3 regions of the Mesorhizobium sp. A623 genome follow, and region 2 is predicted to be linked to each of the others. Evidence: riboswitches for the same ligand, from Rfam matches in the RefSeq annotation. Region 2 holds a riboswitch; each other region holds the start of a gene.
What was found. Region 2 has a riboswitch for cobalamin ahead of ACX3P1_RS04780 (DUF1636 family protein). Riboswitches for the same ligand answer to the same signal wherever they lie in the genome.

Region 1 (5,179 bases), on a different contig from region 2:
CCGAGGCGCAGCAACGGGAACGCGGGCGGGCATTTCGTGCCCGCATGGGGGCCAATGAGAGCAGTTTCGGGCCTTCGCCGCGCGTTATTTCCGGCATGGCCGCGATTGCCGGCGATATGTGGATGTATGGCGACCCCGACAATTACGATCTCAAGCAGGCTGCGGCAGTCCATCACGGCGTCTCGCCGGAAAATATTGTCGTCGGAGAAGGCATTGACGGGCTTCTCGGCGTGCTAGTCCATATGTATGTCGCGCCGGGCACGCCGGTGGTCACCTCGCTTGGCGCCTACCCGACCTTCAATTTCCACGTCGCGGCGGCCGGCGGACGCTTGGTCGAAGTTCCCTATGAAGACGACCGCGAAAGCCTTGACGGGCTGCTTGCGGCGGTGCGGCGGGAAAACGCGCCGCTGGTCTATCTGTCCAATCCCGACAACCCGATGGGAAGTTTTTGGGATGCGGCGGAAATCATGCGCTTTATCGAGGCGCTGCCTGAAACCACGATGCTGATCCTGGACGAGGCCTATGGCGAGTTGGCGCCTGCCTCGGCGCTTCCGGCAATCGATATCGGGCGCACCAATGTCATCCGCATGCGCACCTTTTCAAAGGCTTACGGGCTGGCCGGCATCCGTTGCGGCTACGCCATCGGCGAGCGGCAGGTCATTGCCGACTTCGAGAAAATCCGCAACCACTACGGCGTCGGCCGCATGGCGCAGATTGCCGGCGTCGAGGCACTGGCCGACCAGGACTGGCTGCAAAGCGTCGTGGCGCGGGTCGATGTCGGTCGCCGACGAATTGCGGCAATCGCCGAGGCGAACGGATTGAAGCCGCTGCCTTCGGCCACCAATTTCGTCGCCATCGACTGCGGCCGCGACGGCGATTTCGCGCTCAAGGTGCTGAAAGGATTTTTGGCGCGCGACGTGTTCATTCGCAAGCCCATGGCGCCGGTGCTCAACCGATGCATCCGGGTCAGCGTCGGCCTCGACCATGAGATCGATATTTTCGCCGAGGAACTGTCCGGCGTGCTCGCGGCCGTGCGCGGCTAACGCTTTTTTGCCTTCGCCGGCATGACGCCGCTGGCGCGTAGCGCCCATCTGCGTCCGTCGGTGCGAAATTCAGCGACGCTCAGCGGCTCGCAATCGATGCGCCAGAACGATTCGAGCGGCGCGCCCAGCACATGAAGCACAGCCACGCGGACGACGGCCGGATGCGTCACAGCAATCGTATGGCCGCGCTCGCCGAGCAGCGCGTCCATCAAGGCGGCTATGCGAGCCGACAGTTCGGCGATCGCCTCGCCGCCATGCGGAGCCGCGGCAGGAACGGCCAACCAGGCCGCGATATTTTCTGGCTGCTGCCCGGAAATCGCGGCCAGCGTCTTTCCGCTCCATGAGCCCATATCCTGATCGGCAAGTTCAGGGCGTTCAACCGCTTGCAAGCCAAGGGCTTGCGCCGTTTGCCTGGCGCGCAGCGCCGGCCCTGTCCAGACGCGGTCGGCGCGGCGCAATTGCGGGCCGAGCGTGTTGGCCATCGCCACTGCGCCTGCCTCGAGCGGCTCATCGAGCGGGAACGCGGCGTGGCGCGTGGCGGCGGTTGCGCCGCTGCAGATCATTGTCAGGCGTCCGGTCATCGAGGAATCGCATCGCGTTTCGTTGGCTCAGCATAGCACGACCGTGCCGGCCCGACGGCCCTTCACGCCCAACACCCTCGTTGACAGGGTAACCGGCGCTGACTACTGTCGCCATTGAAGCAATGTGAGTGGAAACCGGTGAAAGCCCGGTACGGTCGCGCCACTGTGATCGGCTAGCGTTTGAAACGCGATGCCGAGAGTCAGGACTTCTTTCGTTGCTTCATGGCTCATCAACGGGACGCTGTATCCCAGGAGGCACATCATGTCCGACGCTACATTCAATCCAGACGTACGCCCGCTTCCGATCCCGCTCGGCGAAATCCTGCCATGGGCGATCTTCGGCGGGCTGCTTTGCCTTCTCGCCGTCTATTTCGTCGGCTCCGAGGAAGGCGCGATGTCGCTTTTCCGTGGCATGTACATCCACGAATTCGTGCATGACGGACGCCACCTGCTCGGCTTTCCCTGCCACTAAGGGGCTTTGACATGGTTGGTCGTCTTCTCCTTCGCGGGATGCTTGTCGGCATTTTCGCGGGTCTCCTGGCGTTCGGCTTTGCCCGGGTTTTCGGTGAACCCCAGATTGACCGCGCCATCGCGTTCGAAGAATTGATGGCGCAGGCATCCGGTGAAGCGCCGGATGAAGAAACCGAACTCGTTTCCCGCGCGACGCAGGCCGGCATCGGCCTGTTGACCGGTACCGTCGTCTATGGCGCGGCCCTTGGCGGGCTGTTCTCGCTGGTCTTTGCCTATGTCTTTGGGCGCATCGGCCGGTTCGGGCCGCGCGGCACCGCCGCTTTGCTCGCGCTGGCGGGGTTCATCGCCATCGTGCTGATACCGCAGATCAAATATCCAGCGACGCCGCCGGCCGTCGGCAACCCCGACACGATCGGGGTGCGAACGGAACTGTTCTTCATCATGATCGTCATTTCGATCGCCACGCTGGTCGCGTCCATCGGCCTGGCAAGGCGCTTGTGGGCGCAAGACGGAGCCTGGAACGCCTCGATCATCGCTGGAGCGGCTTTCCTGGCAGTCACCGTGGTCGCGCAATACGCCCTGCCCACCATCAATGACGTGCCGGAAAACTTTTCCGCCGACCTGCTGTGGCGCTTCCGCACCGCTTCGCTCGGGCTTCATGCCGTGTTGTGGACGGTAATCGGCCTCGTCTTCGGCGCAGTCGTCGAGCGTAATCTTGCCGGACGCTCGAACCATAAAATCACCGCACGCCCAGCCTTGCGCTAGTTAAGTGCGGCCTCAGCGTTCATCGTTCTTCGCGGCGGCGTCCCTTGCGGGTGCCGCCGCTTTGCTTTTTGCGGTTCCAGCAGGCGCTCATGGCGCGCGCTCGGGCGGGCCGATCAGCGGTATCTCGATCCCCGGCCTGTCTCATGGCCAGATGGCCGTCATCGCCGAATATCGCGGCGAAATTCTCGCGCTGGCCAAGCGACAGGCGAAAACCGACCCGACCTTCCGACGGCTGCTGACTTTCGCCGACGTCCAGTACAGCTACTGCCTATGGGGGCTGGTTCCCGGCAGCCTGCGCGACGAGGAAAGCCCCTTCAACGAATGCAGCCACGCCTATCTCTCGGCGGCGCAAGCGCTACTCGTCCATATGCGCGATATCTCCGACGACAAGCAGCCTACGGAAGCGCTGATCTCCCGGATCGACGCCGACATGGTGCGCAACCAGGCCTCGTTCGTGCAATGCCAGTTCAGCGGCGAAGCTTTCAACACCGCCGAGGTGATCTTCCCGATCTGGCGCAACGTTCCATCGCACACGCCAAGCCTCATCGCTTTCTCGACGCTGGCGATGGCGTTTGCGGGCGGCACGATTCTGCTTGCCGGCGGACGGCGGAAAGACGGCGACGATCAGCCGTGCTGAGCTATCGCCGCACGCCGTAGTTTGCCTTGGCGCCGCATGCATTTCGCCCATTCAAGTTTCGGCCGGGGCTAGCGTATCTACAGCCCGACCAGCGGCGTCCCGGCAGCCGGCCTAATCGTCATCGTCTGGCTAATCGTCATCGCCTGGATTATCGACAAGACAGCCCACGCCATTACACCCCTGGTAGTTGCCCTGGGTGTCGAAGTTCGGATTACCGTCTTTATCGTAACTCGGCCTGGTATCGACGTAGCTGTCACGCTTGCGTCGCGCTTCCTTGCGGTCGCGGTCTCGCTGTTCTTGCGCATTCATGCGATCCAATGAGCGCTGCTCGTCATCTGCACGCTGCGAACTTTGTTTCATCATGCAGTCGGCGAAGCCGTCAGTCCCCTGCGCGTAGCCGAAAGAAGCACACTTTTCCTGGTCCATCGAGCGCTGCTCTTCTGTGCTGACGCAGCCGACGACGGCTAACGGCACAAGCGCGAGCAGCACATATCGCATCTTGAAATTCGGCATTTTTTTACTCCCGGTCATTCTGCAGGTACCGGGCAAGCGAGATCGCCTTCCTGGCAGGTGAGATAAGCCTTCAATTGTTTGGTGCGATCCTTGGTAAATTCAGCCTGACATGCAGCGGCAACCATCGGCGCCGCAGACCCGCCGTCATCGCCGCTGGATTGGAAAATGCATTCGGCGTTTCGGAAGGCGATCCACGCCCTCTGCGCCGTGACGAGCCGCATCTTGCCGTCGGCGTCGTCCGCAAGCCGCTTCTGAATTTGCTTGAAGGTCTGGTTCAACGCTTGGTCGACTCTTTTGAGGTCCGAAGCTGGATCGGCCAGGGCCGCGGTGGCAGCAAATGACAGGGTGGCGACGGCAGCAAGAAAAAAGCGCATGGCTGTATCCCCCTCAAAATACCAGTGACCCCAAGCAAGCACACGCAAGGATGGCCAGCAAGCCTTTGGGAAACCATATAGTAAGCAAAAGGTTTCCCTTTCCGGGACGGCGAATGGACGAGGCAAGGCCCGTCGGTGCCGTCAATGTGATCCTACCGCTCCTCGCGGCGGAACGGCTTTAGCAGCGCCGAAGGCGCGACCGCATTGCGCGACATGAACGCCATCGCCACGATGGTCAGCACGAAGGGCAGCATCAGGAACGCCTCATAGGGGATATGGCCAAGGCCGCTCGCCTGCATCCGCAGCTGCAGCGCATCGACGAAGGCGAACAGCAGGGCAGCACCGGCAGAGCGCCACGGGTCCCAGCGGCCGAACACCACCAGCGCGATCGCCACCCAGCCGCGCCCGGAAACCACGCCGAAGGTGAAGGCGTTGAACTGCGCCATCGACAGGAAAGCGCCGGCCAACCCCATCAGCGCGCCGCCTATGATGACGGCCTGCATGCGGGTCGCGATGACGCTGACGCCGGCGGAATCGGCGGCGCGCGGGTTTTCGCCGACCATGCGGACCGACAGGCCCCAGGGTGTGCGGTAGAGGATGAAAGCGGAGATCGGCACGGCGAGGATCGCCATGTAGACCAACGTGAACTGGCTGAACACGGCCGGTCCCAGCACCGGAATATCCGACAGGAACGGGATCGCCACCGGCTTGAAGCCGACGATGTTGGGCGGCGTCGATTGCTGGCCGAAGATCAGGCGGTAGAGGAAATAGGCAAGGCCGGAGCCGAAAAGCGTC
Region 2 (5,179 bases):
CTTCCCGATGCGGCCAATCCGCCTTGATCTATAGCACCATTCTCGAACACGGAAACGCGACGCGCGTGCTGAACCGGTTTAGAGCCTATGCTGCAACGCGGCGAGGGTTAGCGCAGCACTCAGGGCGAAGCAAGTCAAACCTTGTTCAAAATACGGTATCGGAATGGCGTCGGTGGGTAAACTGGCCCGATTGGCGCGCGTTTGATTTCCTTCTTTTCTTACTCCACTTTTATCTCCTGACATTCCTGTACCGGATGCCTGTTACCATGCGTGGAATCACCGCCCCCAAGCTCAAGGATTGCCCGGAACCGGCATGAAGGAAAACATATCGCTCCGGCTCGCGCGCCGCATAGCGCTTGCTGCACAAGGCTTCTGTGACACGCGGCCAGCCGGCACGCCGGACCGCCGGCATTTTTCGCGCGTTTTGTCGCGGACCGGCCTGTTGCAGATCGATTCCGTCAGCGCCGTGATCCGCGCGCACTACATGCCGCTTTATTCCAGGCTCGGCCCCTACCCGCTTTCGCTGCTCGACAATGCTGCCATTTCACGAAAACGTGCAGTCTTCGAGTATTGGGCGCACGAAGCTTCCTACCTTCCGGTCGAAACCTGGCCATTGATGCGCTGGCGCATGGCGCGGGCGGAGCGCGGCGACGGCATGTATGGCGGCCTCGCCAAATTCGGCCGCGAACGCGCCGCCTATATAGAAGACATTTTTCGCGAAATCGTGGCGCGCGGGCCGATTGCCGCATCCGAGCTTGACGGCCAGAAAGGTTCCGGCGGCTGGTGGGGTTGGAGCGAGGCTAAGCACGCCTTCGAATGGCTGTTCTGGGCCGGCCGCATCACCACCGCCTATCGGCGCGGCTTCAAGCGATTTTACGACCTGCCCGAACGCGTGCTGCCGCAGGCGGTTCTGGATCTGCCCACGCCTTCGCCCGCCGACGCCCACCGCGAACTGCTGCGCATATCGGCCCGCGCGCACGGCATCGCCACCGCCAACTGTTTACGCGATTATTTTCGCCTTTCTCCCGCCGACATGAAGGGCAGGCTGGAAGAACTGGTCGATGAAGGCGAAATTCTGCCCGTCCGCGTCGAAGGCTGGAACAAGCCGGCTTTTCTGCACAAGGACGCCCGCATGCCGCGCCGAGTCGAGGCGCGCGCCATGCTCGCGCCTTTCGATCCGCTGGTGTTCGAGCGCTCGCGCGCCGAAAGCCTGTTCGACTTCCGCTACCGGATCGAAATCTACACGCCGGCCGAAAAGCGCCAATATGGCTACTATGTGCTGCCTTTCCTGCTCGGCGATAAAATCGCTGCCCGCGTCGACCTCAAGGCCGACCGCCCGGCAAGCGTGCTGCGCGTCCACGCCGCCTACGCCGAAGCGACCGCACCCACAGACGCCGCCGCCCATCTTTTCGAGGAACTGAAGCAGATGCAGGGCTGGCTCGGCCTTGAACATATCGAAATCACGCCGGCCGGCGATCTCGGACCGGCGCTGGCCGACATCGCGCTGTCGCATCGACACGTTGACACGGCCTCTCACTAACGCCTAAATCCGCTCCAGACGGTCTCCTCTTTTCACAGGGAGGAGCGAAGAGGGAATGCGGTGCGCGACGAAAGTCGCAAATCCGCGGCTGTCCCCGCAACTGTAAGCGACGAGCCAAGGCCGAATGCCACTGGGATTTTCCTGGGAAGGCGGCCAAGGCGATGACCCGCGAGCCAGGAGACCTGCCGTCTGCGAGAAATAATCCGATAGCCTGGCGGGTTTCCGGGCATGGAGCAGGTCTTGAACCAGAACGGCAATTTTCCGGCTGAGTCCGCCGATATTCTATCCGGTATCGAGGCGACGATCATCGTCTGTTCATCGTGCCGCGACGAAACCGGCTCGGATGCCCGTCCCAGCGCAGGCGAGACGTTGGCGGAAAATACACGCCGCGCCGCTATCGACGAAAACATCCATATCCGCACCGTCGAATGCCTTGGCAACTGCAAGCGCCGCCTCAGCGCAGCCATCCTGCGCGACGGCTGCTGGAGCTATGTTTTCGGCGACCTGACCGTAACCAGCGGCCCCGATCTCGTCGCCGGCGCAAAACTCTTCGCCACGTCCAGCGACGGTCTCATCCCCTGGCGCGGCCGCCCCGATTCGCTGAAGCGCGGCCTTGTCGCGCGCATCCCTCCCCTTGCCACGCTGAAGGACTGACCATGACCGCATCCCGTGTTCCCTGCACCGTCATCACCGGCTTTCTCGGTTCGGGAAAAACCACGCTGGTTCGCCATTTGCTGGAGAACTCCAGCGGCAAGCGGCTGGCCCTCATCGTCAACGAATTTGGAGACATCGGCGTCGACGGCGAAATTCTTAAAGGCTGCGGCATCGACACCTGTCCGGAAGAAAACATCGTCGAACTCGCGAATGGCTGCATCTGCTGCACCGTCGCCGACGACTTCGTGCCCGCGCTCGACCGTATCCTGTCACTCCAACCTCCTGTCGATCACATCCTGATCGAAACGTCCGGCCTTGCCCTGCCCAAACCGCTGGTCCAGGCGTTCCAGTGGCCGGCGGTCAAAAGCCGCGTCACGGTCGATGGCGTCATCGCCGTGGTCGACGGAGCGGCCCTTGCCGCCGGTCAGGTCGCTTCCGACATGGATGCGCTGGCCGCCCAGCGCGCCGCCGACCCGACGCTCGACCATGACGATCCGGTCGAGGAAGTGTTCGAGGATCAGGTCGCCTGCGCCGATCTCATCATCCTGTCCAAGAGCGATCTCATGGACGATGCCGCCATGGCGCGCGCCAACGACATCATCGCCAAGAGCCGTGCCCGCGCCGTCAAAACCCTGCCGGTCTCGCAAGGCAAGGTCGATCCGTCGGTGCTGCTCGGCCTCGGCCTCGCCGTCGAAGACGACATCGAAAACCGCTGGAGCCATCACGACGGCATGGGCGGCCATGAGCACGACGATTTCGATTCGATCATCATCGACATCCCCTCGATCGCGAACCCCGACGACCTCGCCAAGCGCGTCGCCGCCACCGCCGAACAGGAAAACGTGCTGCGTGTGAAGGGCTTCGTTGAAGTGTCGGCCAAGCCGATGCGGCTTTTGCTGCAAGCGGTCGGCCCCCGCGTCACCCACTATTACGACCGCGCCTGGACGGCCGAAGACGACCGCCGCTCGCGCCTGGTAGTCATCGGCCTGAAGGGGCTCAATCGTCCGGCCATTGAGAAAATATTGATCGGCTGACCGCAACACTGGCTCACGATGCACATCCTGACCACCACTTCCGCCTCGCTCGACGATCTCGCCGAGCCTGTCGATCTGCGGCAGACGCCGGCGGATGTGGTGGCGCTGTCCTTCACCGATAGTGATCTGGCCGGTCTGGCGGCTGCATGGCAGGCCGACGCGCAGCGCTTGCCGTCGATGCGGCTCGCGCCCTTGCGCGATTTGCGCCATCCCATGTCCGTCGATTTGTGGATCGACAGCGTTGCGCAGCATGCAAAAGTCATCCTTGTCCGTATTCTTGGCGGCTATGACTGGTGGCGCTACGGCTGCGACCAGCTTGCCTCCATCGCGCGCGCTCGCGGCATTAAACTGGCGCTGCTGCCCGGCGAATGCCGCGACGAGGACTTGCGGCTGATCGAGGCCTCCACCCTGCCCCGCACCGAGCTCGACGCGCTGCTCGACTATTTTCGCGAAGGCGGCTCCGCCAACATGGCAGCCCTGGTGCATCGCCTAGCGCAACTGGCCGGAACAGACATTTCCGCCGCCGACCCGGTCACCGTGCCTAAGGCAGGCTATTACGAGCCGGGCAGAGGCGTCGTCGAAGCGCCTTGCATCGAGAACAAAACGGCCGCCGTCGTTCCCATTCTCTTCTATCGCTCCATGCTGCAAGCGGCCGATATCGCCCCCATCGATTCCTTGACCGAAGCGCTCCGGCAGCGCGGCATGACGCCTGTTCCCATCTTCGTCTCCAGCCTGAAGGACCCGGCCTCGCTTGCCGTCGTCGAAACCGCTCTTACCACGCTGAACCCCTCTGCCATCGTCGCCGCCACGGCCTTCGCCTCGGGTGCTGAACCGGGCAGCCAGACGCTGTTCGACCGCGCCGGCGTGCCGGTATTCCAGGTAATCGTGGCAACGACGCGCCGCGATATCTGGCAAGAAAACCAGCGCGGCCTCGCCCCCGCCGATCTCGCCATGCACGTGGTCCTGCCCGAACTTGACGGCCGTATCCTGGCCGGCGCGATCTCGTTCAAGGGCGAGATGGACACCGATCCGGCGCTCGGGCTGCGCGCGCTCGCCAATCGTCCCGAACCGGATCGCGTCACGCAGGTTGCGGAGCGCATAAAAACCTTCATCCGCCTGCAACGCACACCGCGAGTTGAACGCAAACTTGCGATCCTCATCCCCGACTATCCAAGCGCGCCCGGCCGCACCGGCTACGCGGTCGGCCTCGATGTGCCTTCCAGCGTTCTAGCCATGCTGCACGACATGAAAGACCACGGCTATGCCGTTGAAGCGATTCCGCAATCGCCTCGCGCGCTGCTGGAACTGCTGGTGCGCGACAGCCACGGTTTGAGCACCTCCGACTATTTTGCCTTGTCCGAAGAACTGCCCGCCGCCGCATGCGAGGCCGTCGAGGCAGCTTGGGGAAAACTGAACACGACCCACCCCCAAATACCCTTCCGCGCCGCCACCTTCGGCAATGTCACCGTAACACTGGCTCCCGATCGTGGACGCTCCGCCGACCGCCGCGCCGACTATCACGACCCGACGCTGCCGCCGCGCCATGAACTGCTCGCCTTCGGCCTGTGGCTGCGAAGGGTGCTTGGCGTCCATGCCATCGTCCATGTCGGTGCGCATGGCACGCTGGAATGGCTACCCGGCAAGACGGTCGCCATGAGCGAAAATTGCTTTCCCGAGATCGTCACCGGCTCGCTCCCCGTCGTCTATCCCTTCATCGTTTCCAATCCGGGCGAGGCAGCACAGGCCAAGCGCCGCATCTCGGCCGTGACGCTCGGGCACCTGCCGCCGCCGCTGATGGAAGCCGGACTGGACGAAAACCAGCAGAAGCTCGAGCGCTTGGTGGACGAGTATGCGCAAGCCGACGGCCTCGACCGCCGCCGCCGCGACCTGCTGGCCAAGCTGATCGTCGAAACCGCCGCGCAAACCAACCTCGCCAAGGAAGCGGGCGTCG
Region 3 (5,179 bases), on a different contig from region 2:
CAGCGACAACACCAATGTCGTGCGCGATCTTTTGCGCCTGCGCGCCGAAAAGGCGAAGCTGCTCGGCTATGCTTCTTACGCGGCGCTGAAGCTGGACGACACCATGGCCAAGACGCCGAAGGCCGTGCATGCGCTGCTCGATCCCGTCTGGAAAAAGGCACTGGAAAAAGCCGCCGCCGACCAGCAGGAGCTTAAGCGTCTGGCGGCGGAAGCGGGTAGCAACGAGACGTTTTCGGCCTGGGACTGGCGCTTCTATCAGGAAAAGCTGCGCACTGAGAAATTCGCCTTCGACGAGGCGGAACTGAAACCCTATCTCCACCTCGACCGGGTTATCGCCGCCTGTTTCGACGTAGCGACAAGGCTGTTCGGCATCACCTTCGAGGAGAAAAACGGCATCGCCGCCTGGCACCCCGATGTGCGGGCGTTCCTGGTCAAGAACGCCGACGGCTCCGAGCGCGGCGTATTCCTGGCGGATTATTTCGCGCGACCCTCAAAACGTTCCGGCGCATGGATGAGCGCGCTGCAATCGGGCTATCGCCTGGGCGACGGATCGCGGCCGGTCATCTACAACATCATGAACTTCGCCAAGCCGCCGAAGGGCGAGGCAGCGCTCCTGTCGGTGGACGAAGCCAGGACGCTGTTCCACGAATTCGGCCACGCCCTGCACGGCATGCTGACCGACGTGACATGGCCATCGGTTGCCGGCACGTCGGTGTCGCGCGATTTCGTTGAACTGCCGTCACAACTCTACGAGCATTGGCTGACGGTTCCGGCCGTGCTGGAAAAGCACGCGCTGCATGTCGAGACCGGCAAGCCGATGCCCAAGGCGCTGCTGGACAAGATGCTGGCCGCACGCACCTTCGGCGCCGGCTTCGCCACCGTCGAATTCACCGCCTCGGCGCTGGTCGACATGGCCTATCACGCACGCGCGGACGCGCCCGGCGAGCCGCTTCGTTTCGAAGCCGAAATGCTGGAGGAAATGGCCATGCCGAACACCATCGCCATGCGCCACCGCACTCCGCATTTCGGCCACGTCTTCGCCGGCGACGGTTATTCGGCCGGCTACTATTCCTACATGTGGTCGGAAGTGCTGGACGCCGACGCCTTTTCCGCCTTCGAGGAAACCGGCGACCCCTTCAACCCGGCGCTGGCCGAACGCTTGCTGAAAAACATCTACGCCGCCGGCGGCTCGAAAGACCCGGAAGAACTCTACACCGCCTTTCGCGGCAAGATGCCGTCGCCAGAAGCCATGATGGCCAAGCGCGGGCTGGTGTAGCGCGTCTTTTGTTCTGCGGGCCGGCGACCGGAACTATCCCAACCCTAACCGGCCAGGCTCGCCCCGATCAGCAGGTCGGCATTCTTCGCCACCGATGCGGCCGGCCCGCCCTCTCCGAAAAGCTGGCCGGAGATATAGGCGCCTTCGATCAAAAGCAGCAGGCCGTCGCCCAGCGTATCGGCATCCTTCGCGCCCATTTCGCGGGCCATGGCGCGCAGGCGGCGGCGCAGTTCCTTCTTGTTTTCCTCGCTGACGACGCGGGCCGGATGGTCGTGTTCGGGATATTCCACCGCCGCGTTGGTCAGGCCGCAGCCGCGATAGCCGGACCTTTGTGTTCGCTTGCCGATGCGGATAAAAAAGGCGCCGATCTGCGCGCGCGCGTCGCCCGGATGGGCTGCCACCGCCTCGTCGAAGCGCGCCCAGAATTCGCCGTCGTAGTGCCTCAGATACGAAGCGGCGAGTTCGTCCTTGGAGGCGAAGCTGCGGTAGAGGCTGGGCTTGGTGACGCCCGCCGTCTTGACGATTTCCTCGACGCCGATCGCCCTTATGCCCTGCCGGTAGAACAGGTCGGATGCGGCAGTCATGATTTTTTCGGCAGCGCGCGGCACGTGGCCATCGCCATCCTTGATCCTTGCATCAATATTATTGGCGTCTGACATTCGCTGGCTCGCTTGACAATGTTACCGATCGGTACGAATAGTGGGCGCTCCGTAACGTACCGGTCAGTAACATGATAGCCCAACCTCGCATGCTTGGCCAGCGCTACGCGTTTGTCGTCGTCGCCGTCATCTTTTTCTGCCTGCTGATTGCGGCCGGCCTGCGTTCCGCGCCGGCGGTGATGATGCTGCCGCTGGAATCCGAGCTCGGCTGGGGTCGCGACGTCGTTTCGCTCGCTGCGGCGGTCGGCATCTTCCTCTATGGCCTGGCCGGTCCGTTTGCCGCAGCCCTGATGGAGCGCTTCGGTCTGCGCCTGATCCTGCTCGGCGCGCTTGCCCTGATGGCCGGTTCGACCGCGTCCAGCCTGTTGATGACCGAGCCGTGGCAGTTGGTCGCCAGTTGGGGTATCTTTTCCGGCATCGGCTCGGGCGCCGTGGCGACCGTGCTCGGCGCCACCATCGTCAACCGCTGGTTCAAGACCAATCGCGGCCTGGTCATGGGGCTGATGTCCGCGTCGAGCGCCACTGGCATGCTGGTGTTCCTGCCGGTGCTGGCGATGCTGGCGCAGTGGGGCGGCTGGAGGCCGGTCGCCATGGCCGTCGCCATCGCCTGCGCCGCCTTGTTGCCGCTGGTCTGGCTTTTGGTGCCGGAGCGGCCCTCTTCCATCGGCCTCGTCCGCTTCGGCGCGGATGCCGACGACGTGCCGCCGGTATCGCCCGCCTCGCAGGGCAATTTCATCGCCCACACGCTCGGCACGCTACGCCGCGCCGCGCGCACGCGGGTGTTCTGGTATCTGTTCGCCACCTTCTTTGTATGCGGCTTCACCACCAACGGGCTGGTCGGAACCCATCTCATCGCCTTTTGCGGCGACATGGGCATTCCCGAGGTGAAGGCGGCCGGCCTGCTTGCCTTGATGGGCGTGTTCGACCTGATCGGCACCACGCTGTCGGGCTGGCTGACCGACCGCTTCGACCCGCGCAAACTACTCGGCATGTATTACGGCATTCGCGGCCTGTCGCTGATCTACCTGCCCATGTCCGGTTTTTCCGGCACGGCGCTGACCATCTTCGCCGTGCTCTACGGCCTCGACTGGATCGCCACCGTGCCGCCGACGCTGCGCCTGTCCAACGAAGCCTTCGGCGATCGCTCCGGCCCGATCGTCTTTGGCTGGATCGTCGCCGGCCACCAGGTCGGGGCGGCAACCGCCGCCTTTTTCGGCGGCGCGCTGCGCGAAATGCAGGGCAATTACGAACTGGCGTTCCAGATCGCGGGCATGACCGCCATCGTGGCCGCCTGCATCTCGCTGCTCATCGACACCAGCCGGCCGGCCTTCGAACCGGAAGGCCAGCCCGCCTGACGGCGCGTCGGGAAGCGCCGTTTTTCGCCCTGTCGCCTTTGCGCTTTGGCGATGTCGCTTTCGTATGGCCGGACCCCATGTCCCGGTGATTAGATGCTTTTGCTTTAGGTGCCCGTTCGCGAAAGCCGACGGGATAATTGGGAAGCCGGTTGGATGCCGGCGCTGCCCCCGCAACGGTAGCGGAGCTGAAAGTCTCGACAAAAGCCACTGGGTGATAAGCCTGGGAAGGCGTCGAGACAGTCCGGGAGGACAGCTCCGAAGCCCGGAAACCAGCCTCGAGCAGACGTAAACTCGACTGATCGCGGTGGGCGGTCAAGAGGCGAATCCTTGCGGACGGGCAATCGTGCCGGTGCGCAATCGTTCACCCCTGAAGTCACCACCAGTTCAGTCCTAGCATTTGCTGAGGGCAGGACATGGACACGAAGACCGAAATGCTGAAGCGGCTCGAGCGCCGCCGTCAGGGCTTCTCGCTGGAGCAGCCCTTCTACACCGATCCCGATTATTTCAAGCTCGACATGGAACTGATCTGGTATCGCGACTGGCTTTTCGTTGGCCATGATTGCGAAGTGCCCAAGCCCGGCAATTATTTCACGCTGCAGATCGGCGACTACCCAGTGGTGCTGGTGCGGGACCAGAAGGGCAAGATTCATGCCCTGCATAATTCTTGCCGCCATCGCGGCAGCCGCGTCTGCCCGTCCGACAAGGGATCGGCGGCCAAGCTCGTCTGCCCCTACCACCAATGGACCTATGAACTCGACGGCAGCCTGTTGTTCGCCCGCGACATGGCGCAGGGTTTCGACAAGGCCGATTTCAGCCTGAAACCCATCGCCTGTGAAAGCGTTGGCGGCTTCATCTTCATCTGCCTCGCCGAAAAGCCGGCCGATTTCGCCCCGATGCGGGCAATGATCGACCCCTATCTCGCGCCGCACCGGCTGACCGAAGCGAAAGTCGCCTTCGAGAGCACCATCATTGAGAAAGGCAACTGGAAGCTTGTCTGGGAAAACAACCGCGAGTGCTACCACTGTGCCGCCAACCACCCCGAACTGTGCAAGACCTTCCCCGAAGCTCCCGTCGTCACCGGCGTGCAGGCCGCCGACAGCGATCCGGAGATGCTGGCCCATTGGGCGAAATGCGAGCCGGTGGGCCTGCCCAGCAAGTTCCGCATCGATCCGGCAGGCCAGTTCCGCGCCACCCGCGCGCCGCTGCTGCGCGATGCCGTCAGCTACACCATGACCGGCAAGCGGGCGGTGAAGAAGAACCTGTCCGACAGCGTCTCGACCGAGGGGATCGGCTCGCTGCTGCTCTATCATTATCCAACGACCTGGGACCACGTTCTCGGCGACCATGCCGTCACTTTCCGCGTGCTGCCGATCAGCGCCACGGAAACCGCAGTGACCACGAAATGGCTCGTCCACAAGGATGCGGTCGAGGGCGTGGATTACGACCTCGCCGAACTCACCCATGTCTGGACCATGACCAATGCCGAGGATCGGCGCATCGTCGAGGAGAATGCCTTCGGCATCCTGTCGCCTGCCTACGAACCCGGCCCCTATTCGGAAGTGCACGAAGGCGGCGTCATCCAGTTCGTCAACTGGTACGCCGATTTTATCGGGCCAAGGCTGGCCGAGGGCGAGAAGCCGGCGTTGAAGAACGTCGCTTAGGGAGGCAGCCATGAACGCGGCAGTCAGCCTCTACAAGCATCTCGACGAGATGATACCGTGGAACGACCGGCTTCAGGTGCTGGAAGTGGTTGGCGTCATCGACGAGGCGCCGGACGTGAAGACCTTCACCTTCCGTTCGGACAACCAGACCTGGTTCCGCTACAAGCCGGGCCAGTTCATCACGCTGGAACTGCCGGTCGCGGACGCGCCGCTGATGCGCACCTATAC

Region 1: linked by a shared signal. The riboswitch ahead of ACX3P1_RS26465 (CbtB domain-containing protein) and the one ahead of ACX3P1_RS04780 (DUF1636 family protein) in region 2 are both predicted to bind cobalamin.
Region 3: linked by a shared signal. The riboswitch ahead of ACX3P1_RS09360 (aromatic ring-hydroxylating oxygenase subunit alpha) and the one ahead of ACX3P1_RS04780 (DUF1636 family protein) in region 2 are both predicted to bind cobalamin.

Annotation. Positions count from the first base shown of each region.
Region 1 is NZ_JBTMXB010000058.1:10,802-15,980, reverse strand. It holds gene ACX3P1_RS26475 (pyridoxal phosphate-dependent aminotransferase) at 1-1,043, shown strand, start outside; gene ACX3P1_RS26470 (histidine phosphatase family protein) at 1,040-1,624, opposite strand; adenosylcobalamin (AdoCbl) riboswitch at 1,728-1,883, shown strand; gene ACX3P1_RS26465 (CbtB domain-containing protein) at 1,887-2,096, shown strand; gene ACX3P1_RS26460 (CbtA family protein) at 2,108-2,860, shown strand; gene ACX3P1_RS26455 (hypothetical protein) at 2,922-3,497, shown strand; gene ACX3P1_RS26450 (hypothetical protein) at 3,627-4,010, opposite strand; gene ACX3P1_RS26445 (lysozyme inhibitor LprI family protein) at 4,025-4,384, opposite strand; gene ACX3P1_RS26440 (ABC transporter permease) at 4,537-5,179, opposite strand, start outside.
Region 2 is NZ_JBTMXB010000003.1:170,942-176,120, forward strand. It holds gene ACX3P1_RS04775 (winged helix-turn-helix domain-containing protein) at 314-1,540, shown strand; cobalamin riboswitch at 1,543-1,744, shown strand; gene ACX3P1_RS04780 (DUF1636 family protein) at 1,769-2,194, shown strand; gene cobW (cobalamin biosynthesis protein CobW) at 2,197-3,228, shown strand; gene cobN (cobaltochelatase subunit CobN) at 3,247-5,179, shown strand, end outside.
Region 3 is NZ_JBTMXB010000007.1:57,149-62,327, reverse strand. It holds gene ACX3P1_RS09375 (M3 family metallopeptidase) at 1-1,276, shown strand, start outside; gene ACX3P1_RS09370 (TetR/AcrR family transcriptional regulator) at 1,321-1,935, opposite strand; gene ACX3P1_RS09365 (MFS transporter) at 2,007-3,290, shown strand; cobalamin riboswitch at 3,380-3,582, shown strand; gene ACX3P1_RS09360 (aromatic ring-hydroxylating oxygenase subunit alpha) at 3,704-4,951, shown strand; gene ACX3P1_RS09355 (FAD-binding oxidoreductase) at 4,962-5,179, shown strand, end outside.